One region of the Mesorhizobium sp. M0276 genome, then DNA from elsewhere that is predicted to be linked to it. Evidence: predicted binding sites of a transcription regulator. Region 1 holds the regulator's gene; each other region holds the start of a gene.
What was found. The regulator HrcA, encoded in region 1, represses chaperone genes, less so after heat shock. The targets are predictions, from matches to a motif close to GTTAGCACTCNCNNNNNGNGAGTGCTAAC.

Region 1 (5,251 bases):
TCGGGCGCCGGCGGGATTTTGGTTGCCTCGGCATTGAAGACGAGCAATACGCCCGGCCCGCAGCGGAAGAACAGGTGGCGGCCATCGACTTTGCCGAAGAGGGTGAGGCCCAGGACGCCGGTGTAGAAGGTTTCCGCGGCGACGAGGTCGGTGACGTAGAGAGCAGATTCCAGGATAGCAGAGGGCGTCACGAGACACCCCCCTCTGCCCTGCCGGGCATCTCCCCCGCAAGGGGGGAGATTGGCAGCTTTGGCGTCACCGCCCGTTCTGCAGCGCTGGCGATTGGCGAAAACCTCGGCGACAGCCGATCTCCCCCCTTGCGGGGGAGATGCCCGGCAGGGCAGAGGGGGGTGTGAAGGATCGCCAACCTCATCAAAACAAACCGAGACTCAGGCCACCGCCATCTGCTGCAAGCTGACCAGGCGCTGAATGCCCTTCTTGGCCAAGCCCATCAATTCCGCGAACTGCCCTTCGGAGAAAGGCTCGCCTTCGGCGGTTCCCTGGATCTCGACGATGCCACCCTTGCCGGTCATGACGAAATTGGCATCGGTGCCGGCCGACGAGTCCTCGATATAGTCGAGGTCGATAACCGGCTGGCCGTCATGGATGCCGCAGGAGATCGCCGCGACGTGGTCCTTCAGCACCTTGGCGACGCTGGCCATCTGGCGGGCTTCCATCCAGCGCAAGCAGTCGTAGAGCGCCACCCAGCCGCCGGTGATCGAGGCGGTACGGGTGCCGCCATCGGCCTGGATGACGTCGCAGTCGACGGTGATCTGCTGCTCGCCCAGCGCTTGCAAATCGACCACGGCGCGCAAGGAACGGCCGATCAGCCGCTGGATCTCCAGGGTGCGGCCGCCCTGCTTGCCGGCGGAAGCCTCGCGGCGCATGCGCTCGCCGGTCGAGCGCGGCAGCATGCCGTATTCCGCCGTCACCCAGCCCTTGCCGGAATTGCGCATCCAGCCCGGCACCTTTTCCTCCAGGCTGGCCGTGCACAGGACATGCGTGTCGCCGAACTTCACCAGGCATGAGCCTTCGGCGTGCTTGGAGACGCCGCGCTCGAAGGAGATGGCGCGCATTTCGTCGAATTGGCGTTTGGAGGGGCGCATTCAGGCTGCTTTCTTGTCATCTTTCGGGAATCTTGGCCGGCTTGTAGCCGCATGGGACGCATGGCGCAAAGGAAAATGGCCTGACGATCCGACGCAGACACCGGGGCGATCTGACACAGACACCGGGTTGCGCGGGCCGTAGCGAAGTCTATATCTTTGGGCCGGAGGTTTTTGGCCGCAATGACCAAGGCAGTCGATCCAAGTTCGCAGGCGCCCGCGCTTCAATCATTGGACATGCGCTCGCGCGACATCTTCCGGCGCATCGTCGATTCCTACCTCAAGGACGGCGAACCCGTGGGATCACGCAGCCTATCGCGCATCCTGCCGTCTTCGCTGTCGCCGGCCACAATCCGTAACGTGATGAGCGATCTCGAGCATCTCGGCCTCATCTACGCGCCGCACATCTCGGCCGGCCGGTTGCCGACGCAGGCCGGCCTGCGTTTCTTCGTCGACGCCTTCATGGAGCTTGGCGATCTCTCCGACGAGGAGCGCCGCGCCATTGAGGCGCAGGTGCGGGCATCCGGCTCGGGCGCGACGCTGGAACACATGCTGACCGAGGCCAGCCAGATGCTGTCGGGCATGTCGCGCGGTGCCGGCCTGGTGCTTGCCGCCAAGAACGAAGTGGCGCTGAAGCACATCGAATTCATCCAGCTTGAGCCGACCAAGGCGCTGGCGGTGCTGGTGTCGCAGAATGGCGACGTCGAAAACCGCGTCGTCGAGCTGCCCGCCGGCATCACCGTCTCGCAACTGCACGAGGCCTCGAACTTCCTCAACGCTCATATCCGCGGCCGCACGCTGGCGGAGGCGCGGGTCGAGATCGCCCGCATCAAGGAAGAGACCAGGGCCGCCCTCGACACGCTGTCGCAGGACCTCGTCGAGAAGGGGCTCGCGGTGTGGGCCGGCGCGGACAGCGGCCTGCCGGCACGGCTCATCGTGAGCGGCCGCGCCAATCTGCTCGAAAACGTCACCGCCCAGGCCGATATCGAACTGTTGCGGCACCTGTTCGAGGACATGGAGACGCAGGACGGACTGATCCAACTGCTCGACCTCGCCGAGGAAGGATCGGGCGTGCGCATCTTCATCGGCTCGGAAAACAAGCTGTTCTCGCTGTCGGGCTCGTCGCTGGTGGTCGCGCCCTATCGCGACAAAGACGCCCGCGTCGTCGGTGCGCTCGGGGTCATCGGCCCGACCCGGCTCAACTATGCCCGCATCGTGCCGATGGTCGACTATACGGCGCAGCTGATTTCCCGCATGCTGCGCTAAGCGTATTGATGTTCAGGTGATGCCGGCCTGACCTGAATCTCAACACCTTAGACTCAAAAAACAAAGAACAAGCAGCTGAGGAGAAAAACAATGGCGCTCGAAGAATTCAAGGCCCGGATCAGCCTGCTGCTCGAGGAGATGGTCAACCAGCCGGAAGACCAGCACGAGATCCAGGAGCAGTTGCGCAAAAAACTGCGGGAAATGCGCGCCATGGGCCTGCCGCTGCCGGCCGATCTCGTCGCGCTGGAAAAGCGTCTCGATGACGATTTCTACGCCGCTGGGACCTGAGGTTAAAAAACCTCCGCTTTCACTTCAACTGATCGTGTGCCGCGGAACAACAGACGAAACCGCTCGTTTGCCCCTTTGCAGCCGTTCACTGTCTGACCAGGTTTGGAGGATTGAATGATCCGATTGGCTGGGCTGGCCCTCTTCGCTGCGGTGTTTCTCGCCGCCGCTGCATTCGCACAGCAAGCGGAGCCCGTATTGAAAGGTGCCGCCGCCTTCGGCGACTGGCGTGCCGACAGGCCCGGTGTGCGCCGCCTGATCAAGCCGAACGATCTGCCAAAACCCGACGTCACCAAATCCGCCTCCAACAGCGCCGGCCTTGCCGAACGGCCGGCAGATGCCAAGCCGAAACTGCCGCCGGGCTTTTCGGCCGAGCTGATCGCGTCGGGCATCGACAATCCGCGCGTCGTCCGCGTCGCGCCGAACGGCGACCTGTTCGTCGCCGACAGCGAAGCCAACCAGATCCGCGTCTACCGCCTCGCCGAGGGCAGCGCGAAGCCGGCGCAGCACGGCATCTTTGCCCGCAATCTCAACCAGCCCTATGGCATTGCTTTCTATCCGCCAGGCAACGACCCGCAATGGGTCTATGTCGCCAACAGCGACGGCATTGTGCGCTTTGCTTATCACAGCGGCGACCTGAAGGCCGCCGGCGACCCGGAGACCATCGTCGACAACATCCCTTCAAGTCATCACTGGACCCGCGACATCGCTTTCTCTCCGGACGGCAAGACGCTTTATCTATCGGTCGGCTCGGGTTCGAATGCCGCGCAGCATATGGGCAAAGAACCGAAGGGCGGCCTCGGCGCCTGGGCGACGTCGCAGCCGCTCGGCGCTGCGTGGGGTCCCGAGGATGGCCGCGCGGCTGTGCTGGCCTTCGATCCCGACGGCAAGAACGGACGCATCGTCGCCACGGGTCTGCGCAACTGTTCGGGCATGGCCGTGCAGCCGGCGACCGGCGCGCTGTGGTGCGTCGTCAACGAGAGCGATGGGCTCGGCGACAATGTGCCGCCGGAATATGCGACCGCGGTCAAGGACGGAGCCTTCTATGGCTGGCCCTGGTACTATATCGGCAACAACGAGGATCCGCGTCACAACGGCGAGCGCCCCGATCTTGCCGGCAAGGCGACCATTCCCGACGTGCTGATGCAGGCGCATTCGGCGCCGCTCAACATCGCCTTCTACGAAGGGAAGGCCTTTCCGGCCGAATACAGGGGCGACGCCTTCGTGGCTCTGCACGGTTCATGGAACCGTGGCAACAGGACCGGCTACAAGGTGGTGAGATTGCTGTTCAGGGATGGCAAGCCGACCGGCGAATACGAGGATTTCATCACCGGCTTCGTCGTCTCCAACGGCGAGGTCTGGGGTCGGCCGGTTGGCGTGGCGGTGGCGAACGACGGCGCGCTGATCGTGACCGAGGACGGCAACGGCACCATCTGGCGCGTCACCCATGACGGCGATCGCTCCTGAGCAATCTTGACACAAACCCCTCACCCGGATTGCCAACGGCGGCGCCAGGCTCTTCTCCCCGGCGGAGACGGTGACCGCGAAGCGGCCGGATGAGGGCGCCTTCTCTGCGTGTTGCAGCGACATCTGGTGCAATGGATTCCGATCCCAGGGAATTCAATCCTGGTCCATTCTATGCGACAAGGCGTTCTGATTTGAGGCCGCAGCCATGACGCTCACCGGATTCCTCGCCTACAGTGCGGCGCTCGGCATCGCCGCCGCCATCCCTGGTCCCGGCGTCACCGCGCTCGTTGCGCGTGCGTTCGGCTCCGGCTTCCGCTCGTCGTTGGCGATGTCCTTTGGGCTGATGGCTGGCGATCTCACCTACCTGACCGCCGTGGTGCTGGGTCTCGCCTTCGTCGCGCAGACCTTCGGCGTGGTTTTCCTGGCTATCAAATGGCTCGGTGTCGCCTACCTGGCCTTTCTCGGCTGGCGCTTCTGGAACAGCGGCATCACGCCCGAGACAGTCGAAGCGAAAAAGGGCAAGGGTGGGCTACTGTCGAGCTTTGCCGCCGGCCTGACCGTCACGCTCGGCAATCCGAAGACGATGATCTTCTACCTCGCGATCACGCCGACCATCGTCGACCTGAAGACCATCACACTTACCGATTACAGCATTCTCGTTGCGCTGACGGTCGTCGTACTTCTGGTGGTGCTGGTGCCGTATCTGGCGCTGGCGGCCAAGGCGCGCTGGTTCCTGAAGTCGCCGCGCGCGCTCAAGGCGCTGAACCGCACCGCCGCCGGCTTCATGGTCGGCGCCGCTGCAGCGATTGCCGCCCGGCAATAGAGGGCTTTTCGGCCAAACCATTTCGCAAACAGGCCTTTGCGGGAAATGCTTTTCCGAGAGGGCGATGTTTTCGACACAGGTCCCACTCGGATATTTTCAGCCGACAGTCTATCTTGCACGGCCAAAGGCCCTATCTTGGCGGCTTGAATTCCACTTGCCTGAAATTCCCCACTTGCCTGAAATTCCCCTTGCCTGAAAATTCTGGGAGCGAAACCAATGAACAAGCCCGTCACCTCTGCCCGTTTACCCGGTCGCGGCCGCGTCTACGATTCCATCACCGATACGATCGGCGACACGCCCCTGGTGC
Region 2 (5,251 bases), on a different contig from region 1:
GAGCGGTACGAACGACCTTGACCGGATCGACGATACCCATGGCGATCATGTCGCCATATTCGCCGGTCTGGGCGTTGTAGCCGAAGGTCGCGCCCTTGTTCTCAAGGATCTTGCCGGCAACGATCGATGCTTCCGCACCGGCGTTGGCCGCGATCTGGCGGGCCGGAGCCTGCAGCGCACGACGAACGATGTTGATGCCGGCGGCTTGGTCGGCATTGACGCCTGTGGCCTTGATGTTGGCCGAAGCGCGCAGCAGGGCTACGCCACCACCAGCAACGATGCCTTCTTCGACAGCCGCGCGGGTCGCGTTGAGGGCGTCATCGACGCGGTCCTTCTTTTCCTTGACTTCGACTTCCGTCGCACCGCCGACGCGGATCACCGCAACGCCGCCCGCGAGCTTCGCGAGACGTTCCTGCAGCTTCTCCTTGTCGTAATCCGAAGTGGTCTCTTCGATCTGCTGCTTGATCTGGGCAACGCGGCCCTGGATCTCGGCCTTCTTGCCGGCGCCGTCGACGATGGTGGTGTTCTCCTTGGAGATCGACACCTTCTTGGCGCGGCCGAGCATGTTGAGGCCGACGTTCTCGAGCTTGATGCCGAGGTCTTCGGAGATGACCTGGCCACCGGTGAGGATGGCGATGTCTTCCAGCATGGCCTTGCGGCGATCACCGAAGCCCGGCGCCTTCACGGCGGCGATCTTCAGGCCGCCACGCAGCTTGTTGACGACCAGCGTGGCCAGAGCCTCGCCTTCGACGTCTTCCGAGATGATGAGCAGCGGCTTCGAGGTCTGCACGACGGCTTCGAGAACCGGCAGCATCGCCTGGAGGTTGGAGAGCTTCTTCTCGTGCAGGAGGATGTAGACGTCCTCGAGCTCGGCAACCATCTTGTCGGCGTTGGTGACGAAGTAGGGCGAGAGGTAGCCGCGGTCGAACTGCATGCCTTCGACGACTTCGAGTTCGGTCTCGGCGGTCTTGGCTTCCTCAACCGTGATGACGCCTTCGTTGCCGACCTTCTGCATCGCTTCCGCGATCATCTTGCCGACCGACTCGTCGCCATTGGCAGAGATCGTGCCGACCTGGGCAACTTCCTCGGAGGTCTTGATCTTCTTGGCAGCCTTGCCGAGCGCTCCGACGACTTCGGTCACGGCCAGGTCGATGCCGCGCTTCAGGTCCATCGGGTTCATGCCGGCGGCAACGGCCTTGTGGCCTTCCTGGACGATGGCCTGCGCCAGAACGGTCGCCGTCGTGGTGCCGTCGCCGGCGATGTCGTTGGTCTTCGAAGCAACTTCGCGGACCATCTGCGCGCCCATGTTCTCGAACTTGTCTTCAAGCTCGATTTCCTTGGCGACGGTGACGCCGTCCTTGGTGATGCGCGGCGCGCCGAACGACTTGTCGATGACGACGTTGCGGCCCTTGGGGCCGAGCGTGACCTTCACCGCGTCGGCGAGGATGTTGACGCCGCGAAGCATGCGCTCGCGGGCATCACGGGAAAATTTTACGTCTTTGGCAGCCATTTTTAGCTCCTGGCAGGGGCTTTAGATTGAGCCCGGGAATTCAGTTGATGAAAAGGCCTGATATCAGCCGATGATGCCCATGATGTCGGATTCCTTCATGATCAGAAGGTCTTCGCCATTGAGCTTGACTTCCGTGCCCGACCACTTGCCGAACAGGATGCGGTCGCCGGTCTTGACATCCAGCGGAACCAGCTTGCCAGCTTCGTCACGAGCGCCGGAGCCGACGGCGATGATCTCGCCTTCCTGCGGCTTTTCCTTTGCCGTGTCGGGGATGATGATCCCGCCAGCGGTCTTGGATTCGGATTCGACCCGACGAACGACCACGCGGTCATGAAGCGGGCGGAACTTCGACTTTGCCATTTTTTCTTCCTCGATGAGAACGGTGAGAAACAGTTCCTCCGTCCGGCGGCGCCGGACATATGAGTTAGCACTCACCAATGGCGAGTGCTAACGTGGCGCTGAAATAGGCTGCCGCCCTGCCAGAGTCAAGGCGCGTAGCGCTGACCTGGAGCGTGAAATTTTTCTACGGATTGAAGCTTACAGAAACAGCCGCAACTGGGTATGGATGATCGAACGATAATCCTCGATTGTCCGCTGGCTTTCCGCGTCGCCCTCGGCAAGCGCCAGGCGCACCACGCCACCGGCGAGCTGGAAGATCAGGAGAACGATGCGTTCGAACTGCTCGCGCTTCTCCGGCGCGAGCAGGGTGACGACATGATCGCAGAACATCCTGGCCTGATGTCGGGTTTCGGCGATGTCGAGATTCTTGAGCGCCTTATCGGCCTGGATGGCGTTCTGCAGATCCTGGATGGCCGGATCGCTGGCGACGCGGCTGAGATAGTCGTCAAGCAGCCGGTCGGCGGCCACGATCACGTCCTTCGCCTCACGGACATCGGCGATGATCGCCGTCAGTCGTGCACGGCTGACCTCTGAAAACCGTTCGTAGAGCATCGCCAGGATCGCCGACTTATTGGGAAAGTAGTGGTAGACGGTGGCAATCGGCCCGCCCGCCAGCAGGCCGACTTCCTTCATGGTGACGGCATCGACGCCCTTTTCGCCGATCAGTCGCATGGTCGTCGACAGGATCGCGTCGATGCGCTCGCGGCTGCGCTCCTGTTTGGGTCTGCGCCTGGGCTCGGTGGGTGTTTTCGTCACTTCCGTCATGCGCCGATCTTTCGCGCGGGCTTTTCAGATTCCGGTTGACAAAAAATATGATCAAATATCAGTTTCCAGAATGCTGACAGGTTGTCAGTTTTTTTGCCGCACGGCAAGGACGTTGGGAGGCGCCTTTGGCTTCGACAAATACCGGCCACGCAGGCAATGACGACTGGCTGGTCGGCAATCCGACCAGCTCACAGCTTTCGTCGGCACTGTGGGTTGGCTCGGTCGGTTTGCTCATCCTCGGGCTGCAGCCCGTGCTGCTCGGCGCTCTCTATACCGAGGGCCATGTCAGCGGCGATGAACTGGCGCTGGTCGCGACCGCCGAGATGATCGCCATTGCCGTCGGTTCGGCTGTCGTGGCGATGCTGCTCTCAGCGCACAAGATGCGCTGGAAAAGTGCCGTCCTTTTGCTGCTGCTGGCGCTGGCCAATGTGTGGACGGCCTATGCCGCAACCGCCAACACGCTGATCGCTACCCGAGCGCTGGCCGGGCTTGCCGAGGGCGGTCTGGTCGCGGTCGCCACCGAACTGATCGCCCGCTCGCGGCGCGCCGAGCGCATCGGCGGCTATTTCGTCACCATGCAGACGCTGGCGCAATGCGCCACTGCCCTGTTGCTGGCGCTCTATGTCATCCCGGCCGCCGGATCGGCCGGAGGCTTCATCGTGCTTGCCGTCGTCTGTGTCGTGTCGCTGGCGGTCGCCTTCACCGTCCCCGGCGACTATGCCGATCTGCCCAAGGACGAGAACCTGGCCAATGTGCTGACGGCCCCTTCGCTCACCGCGCTGCTGTCGGTGTTCTGCTACTTCATGTTCTTCGGTGCGGTCTGGGCCTTCCTGGAGCCGCTTGGCGCGCAATACGGTATCGATGGCCGCACCGTCGGCCTGATCGTCTCTGCCAGCCTCGCGGCTCAGGTCCTGGGTGCGATGACGGCAACCGTCTTCGAGGCGCGCATCGATTATCGCCTTGCAGTCGCGACGATCGGTGTCGTGGCGCTTGTCAGCTCCCTGGTCCTTGCCAGCGGACCTGACCTCACCACATTCTGGGTCGCCGCTCTGGTCATGGGCTTCATTCTTTTGTTCATCGTGCCCTACCAGATCCGGCTGGCGATCACCGCCGACGAGACGCGCACCGCCGTGCTGCTGGTGCCGGCAGCCCAGCTTTTTGGCCTGGCGATCGGGCCGATCGCCGCGTCACTGCTCATCGACGGCAAGGATTTCCGGCCGGTGCCGGAATTCGCCGCCGCCAGCGCTGTGGCCAGCGTGCTTCTGCTTGGTCTGTTTGTCTTGGTGGCCCGGCGACGCCGCGCCGTCGCCTGACCGGGGAGCGCCATGTCGAACAGCTGGAGCAACTGGTCGGGCTTTGTCACCGCCGAACCGCGGTTGATCGCCAGTCCCGCCGATGCCGGCGAACTGGGTGATCTCATTCGTACCGCACCTGGCCCGGTCCGCGTCGTCGGCGCCGGCCATTCCTTCACCCCGCTGGTGAAATCCGAGGGCACCATCCTGTCCTTGGAGAAATTGGAAGGGCTGGTCTCGCACGACGCCGAAAAACATCAGGCGCGGGTGCGGGCAGGAACCCGGCTCGGCCCGCTGATGCACATCCTGCAAGGCATTGGCCAGGGCCTGCCCAATATGGGCGACATCGACCGCCAGGCGATCGGCGGCGCGCTGGGCACAGCCACGCACGGCTCGGGACCAAAGCTCGGCGCCTATCACACCCAGCTGGAGACGGTGCAGATCGTCGACGGGCTGGGCAAGTTGCGTGACTTCAGGCGGGCAGGGGACCAGGAGATGATCCATGCCATCGGCGTCGCGCTCGGCGCCTTCGGCGTGCTGACTGAAGTGACGCTCAATAACATCGCGACCTACCGGCTGCGCCGCCGCAAATGGGTGCTGCCGATCACCGAGATGCTGGGCGAGTTCGAGACGATGATGGCCGCGCATCGCTCGGCCGAATTCTACTACATTCCGTTTTCCGGCTACGCTCAGTTCATCGCCAGCGATATCAGCGACGCGGCACCGACCCCGCGACCGCCGGAGGCGGATGAGGCCGGGTTGAGGACGCTGCGCCGGCTGCGCACCGCGCTCGCCTGGCTGCCGTCGCTGCGCGGCCGCCTGATCCGTTCGGCGGTCGCCAATTTCCCGGCCGAGGACTACGTGCAGGACTGGCTGAACGTCTATGCCAGCGACCGCCGGACCAAGTTCAACGAGATGGAATATCATTTGCCTTTCGAGGCGGGCCCGAAGGCGTTGGCCGAAATCATCGACCTGACGGAGAAGCACTTTCCCGAGGTCTATTTTCCGATGGAGGTGCGCACCGTTGCACCCGACGAATTCTGGCTGTCGCCATTCTACAGGAGGCCGACCTGCTCGATCGCCATCCACCATGACGCCGCAAACGATCCGCTGCCGTTCATGCGGGCGGCCGAGCCGATCTTCCGCAGATATGGCGGCAGGCCGCATTGGGGCAAGATGCACAGCCTGAAGGCGGCGGAGCTGAAAAAGCTCTACCCGCGCTGGGACGACGCCACGGCGGTGCGCCGCGATATCGATCCGCAAAACCGCCTGGTCTCGCCCTACA
Region 3 (5,251 bases), on a different contig from region 1:
GAGCTGGTGATGACGACGCTAGATCATGACCTGCTGATCGCAATCCTGGATCGGCTGAAGTTGGGCAAGGCCACCCACGCCTGCTCCGAGGCCCTCCAGGGCAATGGTCTGAGACCTGGGCTCAAGCCCTTCGGCGAGGAGGATGAGACGCCGCTAGAGCTCGGGTGCAAGCGCTGCCACGCCCGCTCCGAGGCCCCACAAGGCCGAAGCGCAGTCGTCGGGGTCACGAGGCCCCTCTGCCACGACGACGAGACGCTGCTGGAGCCCGGTTGCAAGGGCTCCACAGATGGCCTGAACCTGGATCCGCCTTTCTTGAGGCGTTGCGACTATCATCGCGGCGACACGCAGCTCTTGATTTGTGTGCGACATCCTCAGCAGATCCATCGGGCTGAGCCGCTCAGCAATATCAACGAGAATGTCCAGCGGCAGATCAAGGATACTCAGAGGAGGAAACGCTTGATCTTGAGGCTCAGAGCGCGTCTGCTCCACTGGGCGCCTTGCCACGCTCCTCAATGCCCCTCATGATTCACCGCCTATAGCTACCAACTGAATGAATCATCGTGATTGTCGCGCAGCGGAATCCTCAAGGATCGGGCAGTTCGTAGGGGGCGCCGGTTTGACCAGGTTGAGCCCGCGAATTGCTCGATCGGACAAGATCCTAATTCTCGACCATGCGGTGAGGCTCGAAGGAGATCCTCGGGACGCACTCCAAGTTGTCGATCATGTTCGGCACACAAGGAAAGGGCGGCATTGCTGCCGCCCTTTCCGCTGTAGGTTGATAGGGGCTGGATTAGAAATCCATGCCGCCCATGCCGCCCATGCCGCCCATGCCGCCGCCGCCCATGCCGCCAGGCATGCCGCCGCCAGCCGACTCCTTCTTCGGAGCCTCCGCGATCATGGCTTCGGTGGTGACGAGCAGGCCGGCGACCGAGGCCGCGTCCTGGAGGGCCGTGCGCACGACCTTGACCGGATCGACGATACCCATGGCGATCATGTCGCCATAGTCGCCGGTCTGGGCGTTGTAGCCGAAGGTCAAGCCCTTGTTCTCAAGGATCTTGCCGGCAACGATCGATGCTTCCGCACCGGCGTTGGCCGCGATCTGGCGGGCCGGAGCCTGCAGCGCACGACGAACGATGTTGATGCCGGCAGCCTGGTCGGCGTTGACGCCGGTGACCTTGATGTCGGCCGAAGCGCGCAGGAGAGCGACGCCGCCGCCTGCAACGATGCCTTCTTCGACGGCCGCGCGGGTCGCGTTGAGGGCGTCATCGACGCGGTCCTTCTTTTCCTTGACTTCGACTTCCGTCGCACCGCCGACGCGGATCACCGCAACGCCGCCCGCGAGCTTCGCCAGACGTTCCTGCAGCTTCTCCTTGTCGTAGTCCGACGTGGTCTCTTCGATCTGCTGCTTGATCTGGGCGACGCGGCCCTGGATCTCGGCCTTCTTGCCGGCGCCGTCGACGATGGTGGTGTTCTCCTTGGAGATCGACACCTTCTTGGCGCGGCCGAGCATGTTGAGGCCGACGTTCTCGAGCTTGATGCCGAGGTCTTCCGAGATGACCTGGCCACCGGTGAGGATGGCGATGTCTTCCAGCATGGCCTTGCGGCGATCACCGAAGCCCGGCGCCTTGACGGCGGCGATCTTAAGGCCGCCACGCAGCTTGTTGACGACCAGCGTGGCGAGCGCCTCGCCTTCGACGTCTTCCGAGATGATGAGCAGCGGCTTCGAGGTCTGCACGACGGCTTCGAGGACCGGCAGCATCGCCTGCAGGTTGGAGAGTTTCTTCTCGTGCAGGAGGATGTAGACGTCCTCGAGCTCGGCAACCATCTTGTCGGCGTTGGTGACGAAGTACGGCGAGAGATAGCCGCGGTCGAACTGCATGCCTTCGACGACCTCGAGTTCAGTCTCGGCGGTCTTGGCTTCCTCAACCGTGATGACGCCTTCGTTGCCGACCTTCTGCATCGCTTCGGCGATCATCTTGCCGACCGACTCGTCGCCATTGCCGGCGATCGTGCCGACCTGGGCGACTTCCTCGGAGGTCTTGATCTTCTTGGCAGCCTTGCCGAGCGCCGCGACGACTTCGGTCACGGCCAGATCGATGCCGCGCTTCAGGTCCATCGGGTTCATGCCGGCGGCAACGGCCTTGTTGCCTTCCTGGACGATCGATTGCGCCAGAACGGTCGCGGTTGTGGTGCCGTCACCGGCGATGTCGTTGGTCTTCGAAGCAACTTCGCGGATCATCTGCGCGCCCATGTTTTCGAACTTGTCGGAAAGTTCGATTTCCTTGGCGACGGTGACCCCGTCCTTGGTGATGCGCGGTGCGCCGAACGACTTGTCGATGACGACGTTGCGGCCCTTGGGACCGAGGGTCACCTTCACCGCGTCGGCGAGGATGTTGATGCCGTGAAGCATGCGCTCACGGGCATCGCGGGAGAATTTTACGTCTTTGGCAGCCATTTTTTTACTCCTGGGCATCTCGCCCGAAATTCAGATTTGATGGTGCGAAGGAAAGGCGGCAGCGTGTCAGCCGATGATGCCCATGATGTCGGATTCCTTCATGATCAGAAGGTCTTCGCCATTGAGCTTGACTTCGGTACCCGACCACTTGCCGAACAGGATGCGGTCGCCGGCCTTGACGTCCAGCGGGACCAGCTTGCCAGCTTCGTCACGAGCGCCGGAGCCGACGGCGATGATCTCGCCTTCCTGCGGCTTTTCCTTCGCCGTATCCGGGATGATGATCCCGCCGGCGGTCTTGGATTCGGATTCGACCCGGCGAACGACCACGCGGTCATGCAGCGGCCGGAAATTCGACTTTGCCATTTTTGGATTTCCTTGGTGCGGATGTTGAACGGTTCTCCGTTGCCGGAGCGTGCTTAGCACTCAGCCGAAGCGAGTGCTAACGCGGCAATGAGATAAGCCGCATGCTCCTGCTAGTCAAGACGGAAGAGCAAAGAGCAAAGAGAAAAGAGCAGACAGCAAAGAGAAGAGAGCAAAGAGCGTGTAAGCATCGAGCCTTTTATGTGAACAATGTCGGGTATCAGACATATATGGGGCGGCTCACCCTTTGTATTTGAGCTTTATTCAGATGGCACGAATGATGCAACGGGTGATGCATTTGATCTCATCCAGAGGCTCGCACGCGTCGTGCTGCGTCAGCTCGGTCATGTCGAGCTTCAGAAGGCCATTTTGGCATTGGTTCTGTTGCCCTATCGCCATTCATGACCAGTCCTGCGCGCGTGAGCCGGCCGGCTAGATTCCAACCACGAGAGCGCCGCCGCTGACACCCGCACCCGCCGCCGACAGAAGGATTTTCTCTCCAGGCTGGAATGGCTCCGTCTGGTTGGCGAGCGAGAGCGACAGCGGGATCGTCGCGGCCGAAGAGTTGCCGTATTCGGCAATCGTCTTGACAATTGCTTGGTCCGCGATGCCGAGGTTCCTCCCGACCGCGTCGAAAATCCGAGCATTGGCCTGATGCGGCACGAACCGGCCGAGATCGTGTGGCCGCACTCCGGCAGCGGCTAGAGCGCTTGTCGAGCAATCGGTCATCATCTCCACGGCCATTGCGAACACTTCGCGGCCGTCCGTCATCCTCATTCGGGTTTGCGCGAGATCGAGGTCACCGTGGAACGGCTTGTTGCTTCCTCCTGCGGGAATCTGGATCAGCCCGTATCGCGAGCCGTCCGAATCCACCGAGGCACCGAGAATGCCCCGATCAGCATCATAGCACTGACCGATCACCAGGGCGCCGGCGGCATCGGCAAACAGGACCGAGCTTGCGCGCTCGGCTGGATTGATGCGGCGGCTGAGGATGTTGGCGGCGATAACAAGGCTCGCTTTGCCGTGCAGGCGGGTAAATCCGTCCGCGAACATGAGCGCGTAGATGAAGCCGGCGCAGGCGCCGGTCAGATCCACCGCGCCTGCGCGGCCAAGGCCAAGCTTGTGTGCGACCAGCGGCGCGCTGGGCGGCAGAAGATGGTCGGGCGTCGAGGTGGCAAGCAGCAGCAGACCGATGTCGTGGCGCGCAATGCCGGCGTTCGCCAGCGCCATGTCGCCGGCCTGCGCAGCAAGACCAGACAGCGTGTCTTCGTCGGTTGCCCAGAAGCGCGACCGTATCCCGGTACGCCTTTCGATCCAGCCTGGATCAAGACCGAGATTGCTCTCGATTTCGGCATTCGCCACTTTGCGACCGGGCGCATGATGGCCAAACCCGAGAATACGCGACGACCTGCTCATGGCCTGGACCCGAAGCGTTCGCCCGCCTCCTCAATGGCGTCATAGAGTCGCTCGAGTTCGTCGCCGGTGATGCAATAGGGTGGCAGAAAGTAGAGGACATTGCCGAGCGGGCGCACAAGTAGCCCTCGCTCGAGGAAGAAAGCGCGCAGTTTCGGTCCGATCTCGGCGAGATAACCTGCGGAACCGGTTCGCAGGTCGAGCGCCGCGATCGTGCCGGTCGCCCGGCAGTCGGTGAAGAAGCTGTTGTCGCGAAAGCGTCGAAGCCCGGTGCCCTGCATTGCGCTCAAGGCCGCAATGCGCTCGGCCACCGGCTCGTCCCGCCAGATCTCGACATTGGCAAGTGCTGCCGCGCAGGCAATCGGGTTGGCAGTGTAGGAGCTCGAATGGAAAAACGTCTTCTTCCGGTCCTCGGAATAATGAGCCTGGAAGATGGCATCGGTGGCAAGCGTTACGGCCAGCGGGATGGCGCCGCCGGTCAGGCCTTTCGAGGTGCACAGGATATCTGGAGAAATCGATGCCTGCTCGCAGGCGAACATGGTTCCGGTCCGCCCCCAGCCGGTCATCACTTCGTCGGCGATCAGCAGCGTGCCGGAGGCCTCAGTGATCTTCTTCAATTCGGCCAGAACTGAAGCCGGATACATCAGCATGCCGCCGGCGCCCAGCACCAGCGGCTCGACGATTAAGGCTGCGACTCGTCGATCGCGGGTCACAGCCTCTAAACGATCCAGCGTCTCCTGCTCGCGCCCCGCTGCCGGAAAGGGGATGGTGTCGACCTCGAACAGCAAGGGTTCGTAGGCGGCGTTGAACACGCCACGCGCACCGACGCTCATCGTGCCGATCGTGTCGCCATGATAGCTGTGATCCATGACGACGATGCGCGAGCGTGGGGCGCCGATGTTGCGGAAATAACTGAGTGCCATCTTCAGCGCTACTTCGACCGAGGTCGAGCCACTGTCGGAATAGAACACCCAGTCGAGTCCAGCGGGAGCGAGGCCGACAAGCGCCTTGGCCAAGCGCTCT
Region 4 (5,251 bases), on a different contig from region 1:
GCATCTAGCGCCTTGGCGGCCCTCAGCAACGCGACGCCGCCGCCGGGCAGCACGCCCTCCTCCACCGCAGCGCGGGTCGCGTGCAGTGCGTCGTCGACGCGATCCTTGCGCTCCTTGACCTCGACCTCGGTCGAGCCGCCGACCCGGATCACCGCGACGCCGCCGGCGAGCTTGGCCAGCCGCTCCTGCAGCTTCTCGCGGTCGTAGTCGGAGGTGGTCTCCTCGATCTGAGCCTTGATCTGGGCAATGCGGCCCTGGATCTCTTCCTTGCGCCCGACACCATCGACAATGGTGGTGTTCTCCTTCTCGATCACCACCTTCTTGGCGCGACCAAGCATCTGCAGCGTGACATTCTCCAGCTTGATGCCGAGATCCTCGCTGATCGCGGTGCCGCCGGTGAGAATGGCGATGTCTTCCAGCATGGCCTTGCGGCGGTCGCCGAAGCCTGGCGCCTTGACGGCCGCGACCTTCAGGCCGCCGCGCAGCTTGTTGACGACCAGCGTCGCCAGCGCCTCGCCCTCGACGTCCTCGGCGATGATCAGCAGCGGCTTGGAAGACTGCACCGCGGCTTCGAGCACGGGCAGCATCGCCTGCAGGTTGGAGAGCTTCTTCTCGTGGATCAGCACATAGGGCTCCTCGAGCTCCACGCGCATCTTGTCCTGGTTGGTGATGAAATAGGGCGAGAGATAGCCGCGGTCGAACTGCATGCCTTCGACAACTTCGAGTTCAGTCTCGGCGGTCTTGGCTTCCTCGACCGTGATCACCCCTTCATTGCCGACCTTTTCCATCGCCTGGGCGAGGAAGCGGCCGATCTCGGCATCGCCATTGGCCGAGATGGTGCCGACCTGCGCGATTTCGTCGTTCCTGGTCACGTTGCGGGCATTGGCCTTCAGCTCGGCGACGATCGCGTCGACCGCCTTGTCGATGCCGCGCTTCAAATCCATCGGGTTCATGCCGGCGGCAACGGCCTTCGCGCCTTCCTGGACGATGGCCTGCGCCAGAACGGTCGCCGTCGTGGTGCCGTCGCCGGCAATGTCGCTGGTCTTGGAGGCCACCTCACGCACCATCTGCGCGCCCATGTTCTCGAACTTGTCCTCAAGCTCGATCTCCTTGGCGACAGTGACGCCGTCCTTGGTGATGCGCGGCGCGCCGAATGACTTGTCGATGACGACGTTGCGCCCCTTGGGGCCGAGTGTCACCTTCACCGCGTTGGCGAGGATGTCGACGCCGCGCAGCATCTTCTCGCGCGCTTCGGTATGGAATTTCACCTCTTTGGCAGCCATTGGATCACTCCTTCATCTAGGCAGCATTCGTTGACCGGTTGGATCTGGAAGAAGCCGTCATGCAGCCTTCTTCACTTGCTCGGCCTGCTCGATCACGCCCATCACGTCGCTTTCCTTCATGATGAGCAAATCCTGGCCGTCGAGCCGGATCTCGGTGCCCGACCATTTGCCGAACAGGATGCGGTCGCCGACCTTGACGTCGAGTTCGGTCAGCTTGCCGCTGTCGTCGCGCGCGCCGGGACCCGTGGCGAGCACCTCGCCTTCCTGCGGCTTTTCCTTGGCGGTGTCAGGAATGATGATGCCGCCCGCCGTCTTTTCCTCGGCTTCGACGCGGCGGACCAGAATACGGTCATGCAATGGACGGAACGCCATTTCGTTCTCCTTTTGGACAAACAAATTTCTACGGCTCCTCCGCGCCGGACCGACCATATCGGACCGGCACGGGGACGCTGCGACCCTTTGCAGCATCGCGCGCGCATATCGAGCTAGTTTGCCGGTTTGCGGTTTCAAGAGCCCGGCCAAAAAAATTTGGCACTCGGGCACTGCGAGTGCCAAAAGCCTGTTAACGCAGGCTTATTCCGCGAGGACGCCCTTATTCCGCGAGGACGGGCCGCCGCTTGAATCTTCCGCCACCACCCAACAAATTATCTCCCCGCCGGCGCCATCGCGGGCGCCGGAACCGCTTACCCTCCTAAGGAGTTGTTCGCAGACGGAGCATATCGATGGAACGACAGACTTATTCACCGATCACTTCCACCCCGGCCGCCGAAACATCCGACCACGCGTTTGACCGCCTGCTCCAGCCGGCCAGCCACTTCAACCATCCCGAAGAGGTGCTGAGCGACGACACGCTCGACCTGTGGGAAAAGCGTGCCATCCTGTCTTCCTGGGCGTCGGATGCCTGCGCCGTCTATTCCATGCCGGCACTGCGCCAACCGCCGGGCGCCAGCCAACCAGTGTCGTTCGACCAGATCATGGACGCGCTGTTCAAGCTCGACGGCGACGCCTCGGCGCCACCTCATGAGCCCGGCGAGTTCCCTCATCTCTTCGACAGGCTGGGCGCCTGATATCCGACAGAAAGGAGAAACGAATGGTCGCAAGCGTCAGCAAGGAATTCCGCCTCCAGATGGAAGGCTATGGCCTGACCACGGCAGAGATTCACTATCGCCTGCCCGACCATCCGAGCTTGCTTCAGCTCTATGTCTGGCAGGACTACGACCTTGCCCCCGACTTTCCCGAACTCCACGGGTTTTTATCCTACTGGGAGCGCGAACTCGAGGGTCCGCTGCATTCGGTTCGGGTGGCCCACCACCGGCTGATCCGGCCTTCGGAATGGCGAGCCATCGACGGCATCATCGCCATCCAGTAAGCGATTCGCACGGCTCGAGCGCCGCGCTCACCGGGAGCCGATAAACGACCTCAGCATCGCCGCGCGAGCGTCCCGGCCCGAGGCTTCGCTCTATGCTCAGATCACTTGGATTATCGACAGCCAATGACTGAGCATGGCGTGGCCAAGGAATCGGCTTCAAAGATTCGTCGCCTTCATGACTTAAGCAACTACATTAGTTACTGATGAATTATATTGGGCAAGCGATTTTGGTGGCGGGATAACTATTTTTTCCCGGCACTCCACTTCAACCATTGCTTAACTGCCGTGCTTCATTCTGTGTATTGCACCCAAGGCATGTGAAATTCAAGGATCGCTCGATGCAGATCACCTCGGACCTAACCTTCACGATACAGAAGCTGATGTCGGCCAGAAGCGGTTTTGCCGGCGCCGGCCAGCCGACCTTCGTCAAAGCGGGCACAGCGCTGCGGACCGAGGCCCCGGTCATTCGTCCGGGCGCGACCGGCAACGAGGACGGCATCGAATACGATCCGTTCAGCGGCTTCGGCCAGACCTCCAAGACCGATGTGCCGACGACTTCGTCCATCGGCGCGGCTTCTACGACTACGGCGGACGACCCCTATATGCTGGCCGGCAAGGCCAATTATGGCGAACTCTATGCCGAGTATACGCGCTTCATCATCTCGATGGTCGAGGCGGACCGCCGGCACGAAGACTCCACCGTTGCGCGCTATTTCATCCCTGCCGGCGAGACGCGGGAAACGGTGATGGCAATGGACGAGCATGACTATATTTGGGCTGTCGAGGACGAGATGGGGGCTGCCGCCGACCGCAGCCCGCAGGCGCAGGCGAACAAGGCGATCAGCAACCAAAGCCTTAACTACGCCGACGCAGGCAGGATGACTTCCGATTCATTGTTCAGCCTGGAGAAGGCATTGCCGGCTCTGAACGCGGCGTTGGCGCGCATCAGTCCCGAGGTCGTTGAGACGCTTCTGCAAAGTATCGGCGACGACCCGAAGCTCCAACGTCTCGCGCAACAGATGACCAAGAACGATATACTCTCTGTCAAGATCGACCTACGCTACGTCGACAGGATCATCAAAGGTATCGAGAGTGGCTTCAACAAGATTGATGGCGATATTCTGGTGAAGAATGACCAAGGCCAGTATCAGCTTGGTGATTTCTCGATCTCGTTCAAGGGCGAGACGATGCTGACCTCCAAGGACACATTCAAAGCGTTCACGGGCTGAGTCTCGTCGCGGCGCCCGTCGCCTCGGCGTGAAATCTCCCGGTGCTGACCTATCGTTCGAGCCCTACCCCCGCCATATTATTCGGCAAACCGCTCTGCCAGATCCATGGGCCTTGGCCGCAAGCCGAAATAGTCGGTTTCGGTTGAGCGATGGGGCGGGAGCCAAACCCTCACCGCCGATTGCCTCCCAACATCATTCAGTAGACCCAAAATACTTGGTCCGCAGATCATCGATCTCGCCCGCATCATGAGCGCCAAGCACCTCTATCGTCAGGGGGCGGGTCAGGAGGCTCTGTCGCGGAAGCGCGAAGCCGTACTTGTCAGGTTCGAACAGCGGCCCGACCACCTTCACCGGTAGATCGGGGTGGGTATGGGCGTGGTATTCGAGAACGGGGGCATCGGCGATGATTGCAGCGACGTCGCCATTCACAAGACCCTCGACGGCGCGATCGAGCCCAGCGTAGGTGAGGGTTTGCAGCCCCTGTTGCCGAGCAAAATCCTCCTCGACGGTGCCCGTCAGCACACCGACCGGCCTGTCGGTCAGATCGGCGAGGCCATTGATCTTGTTTGTGAGAGAAAGGGTGGTCATCACGCTCGTCACCGACGAGGTGACATAGGCAAGGACAGCGATACCACAGGCCAGCCATAGCCCCTGCCAGATACGGCCGACCCAGCCGAACAGGTTCTTTCGCGAAGGCGACTTGCCGGATGTCGCGACAGACATCACCGTATAGAAGCTCTCGGCAAAGCCGTCGCGCCACCGCTTGGGAAAAGCCTCGTCGAACTGGCGATCGAAGAAGGTGAGCAGGACCGTGACAGCCAGGATGATCAAGGCGATCCAGGCATAGGCTTTCAGGAAGCCGGCATCGCTAAGACCCGCGATCAGGTTGCCGAAGCCCTTTCCCTGATCATGATCCGCATGCCGCCGTCGAACCAGGGCTGGGTGAAGTCGAGCAGTTCGGCGCGGGATTGATTGATCGTCAAATTTGTGACCGCTACGTCGACTTTGCCGGAAGCGGTCGCCACAACCAGATCGCGAATGGTGTCGAACTGGACGTAGCGATACTGGCGGCCGAGTTTAGCCGCGAGGCCCTCCCAAAGATTGATCGCCATGCCTGTGAACTGCCCCTTATCTTTCATGACGAAGGGAGGGTTGACAAAGAGGCCGACGTTCAAGGGCTCGGAAGGCTGTTGCGCCTCGGCTGCAACTTGCGGCCACAACAACATCAGGAACAGAATGAAGGAGCCGGCTAGCCTGCACCAGGTCCGCATGGCAATCCTTTCCTTGTTGGCATCTCAACCCGGTCGAGGAAGGCAAGGGAATTTCGCCAGAAACCGGAAAGCCTGGCGCGTCCATGGAAGAGCGGCGAC

Region 2: a site for HrcA is predicted at 1,934-1,962, ahead of groES (co-chaperone GroES). Genes of this name have one in related genera too.
Region 3: a site for HrcA is predicted at 2,871-2,899, ahead of groES (co-chaperone GroES). Genes of this name have one in related genera too.
Region 4: a site for HrcA is predicted at 1,811-1,839, ahead of NKJ01_RS14595 (co-chaperone GroES). Genes of this name have one in related genera too.

Annotation. Positions count from the first base shown of each region.
Region 1 covers NZ_JAMYSC010000024.1:48,214-53,464, forward strand. Annotated here, with positions in the region: gene NKJ01_RS19710 (VOC family protein) at 1-191, opposite strand, end outside; gene rph (ribonuclease PH) at 390-1,106, opposite strand; gene hrcA (heat-inducible transcriptional repressor HrcA) at 1,287-2,369, shown strand; gene NKJ01_RS19725 (hypothetical protein) at 2,460-2,657, shown strand; gene NKJ01_RS19730 (PQQ-dependent sugar dehydrogenase) at 2,772-4,121, shown strand; gene NKJ01_RS19735 (LysE family translocator) at 4,327-4,944, shown strand; gene cysK (cysteine synthase A) at 5,161-5,251, shown strand, end outside.
Region 2 covers NZ_JAMYSC010000031.1:63,720-68,970, reverse strand. Annotated here, with positions in the region: gene groL (chaperonin GroEL) at 1-1,510, opposite strand, end outside; gene groES (co-chaperone GroES) at 1,574-1,870, opposite strand; gene NKJ01_RS23245 (TetR/AcrR family transcriptional regulator) at 2,048-2,674, opposite strand; gene NKJ01_RS23240 (MFS transporter) at 2,800-3,987, shown strand; gene NKJ01_RS23235 (D-arabinono-1,4-lactone oxidase) at 4,000-5,251, shown strand, end outside.
Region 3 covers NZ_JAMYSC010000076.1:17,014-22,264, reverse strand. Annotated here, with positions in the region: gene NKJ01_RS36570 (hypothetical protein) at 1-525, shown strand, start outside; gene groL (chaperonin GroEL) at 791-2,455, opposite strand; gene groES (co-chaperone GroES) at 2,522-2,818, opposite strand; gene bioZ (3-oxopimeloyl-[acyl-carrier-protein] synthase BioZ) at 3,248-4,231, opposite strand; gene NKJ01_RS32575 (adenosylmethionine--8-amino-7-oxononanoate transaminase) at 4,228-5,251, opposite strand, start outside.
Region 4 covers NZ_JAMYSC010000016.1:4,000-9,250, reverse strand. Annotated here, with positions in the region: gene groL (chaperonin GroEL) at 1-1,283, opposite strand, end outside; gene NKJ01_RS14595 (co-chaperone GroES) at 1,341-1,655, opposite strand; gene NKJ01_RS14590 (hypothetical protein) at 2,006-2,350, shown strand; gene NKJ01_RS14585 (usg protein) at 2,374-2,652, shown strand; gene NKJ01_RS14580 (hypothetical protein) at 2,991-3,881, shown strand; gene NKJ01_RS14575 (type 2 periplasmic-binding domain-containing protein) at 4,074-4,712, opposite strand; gene NKJ01_RS14570 (transporter substrate-binding domain-containing protein) at 4,763-5,152, opposite strand.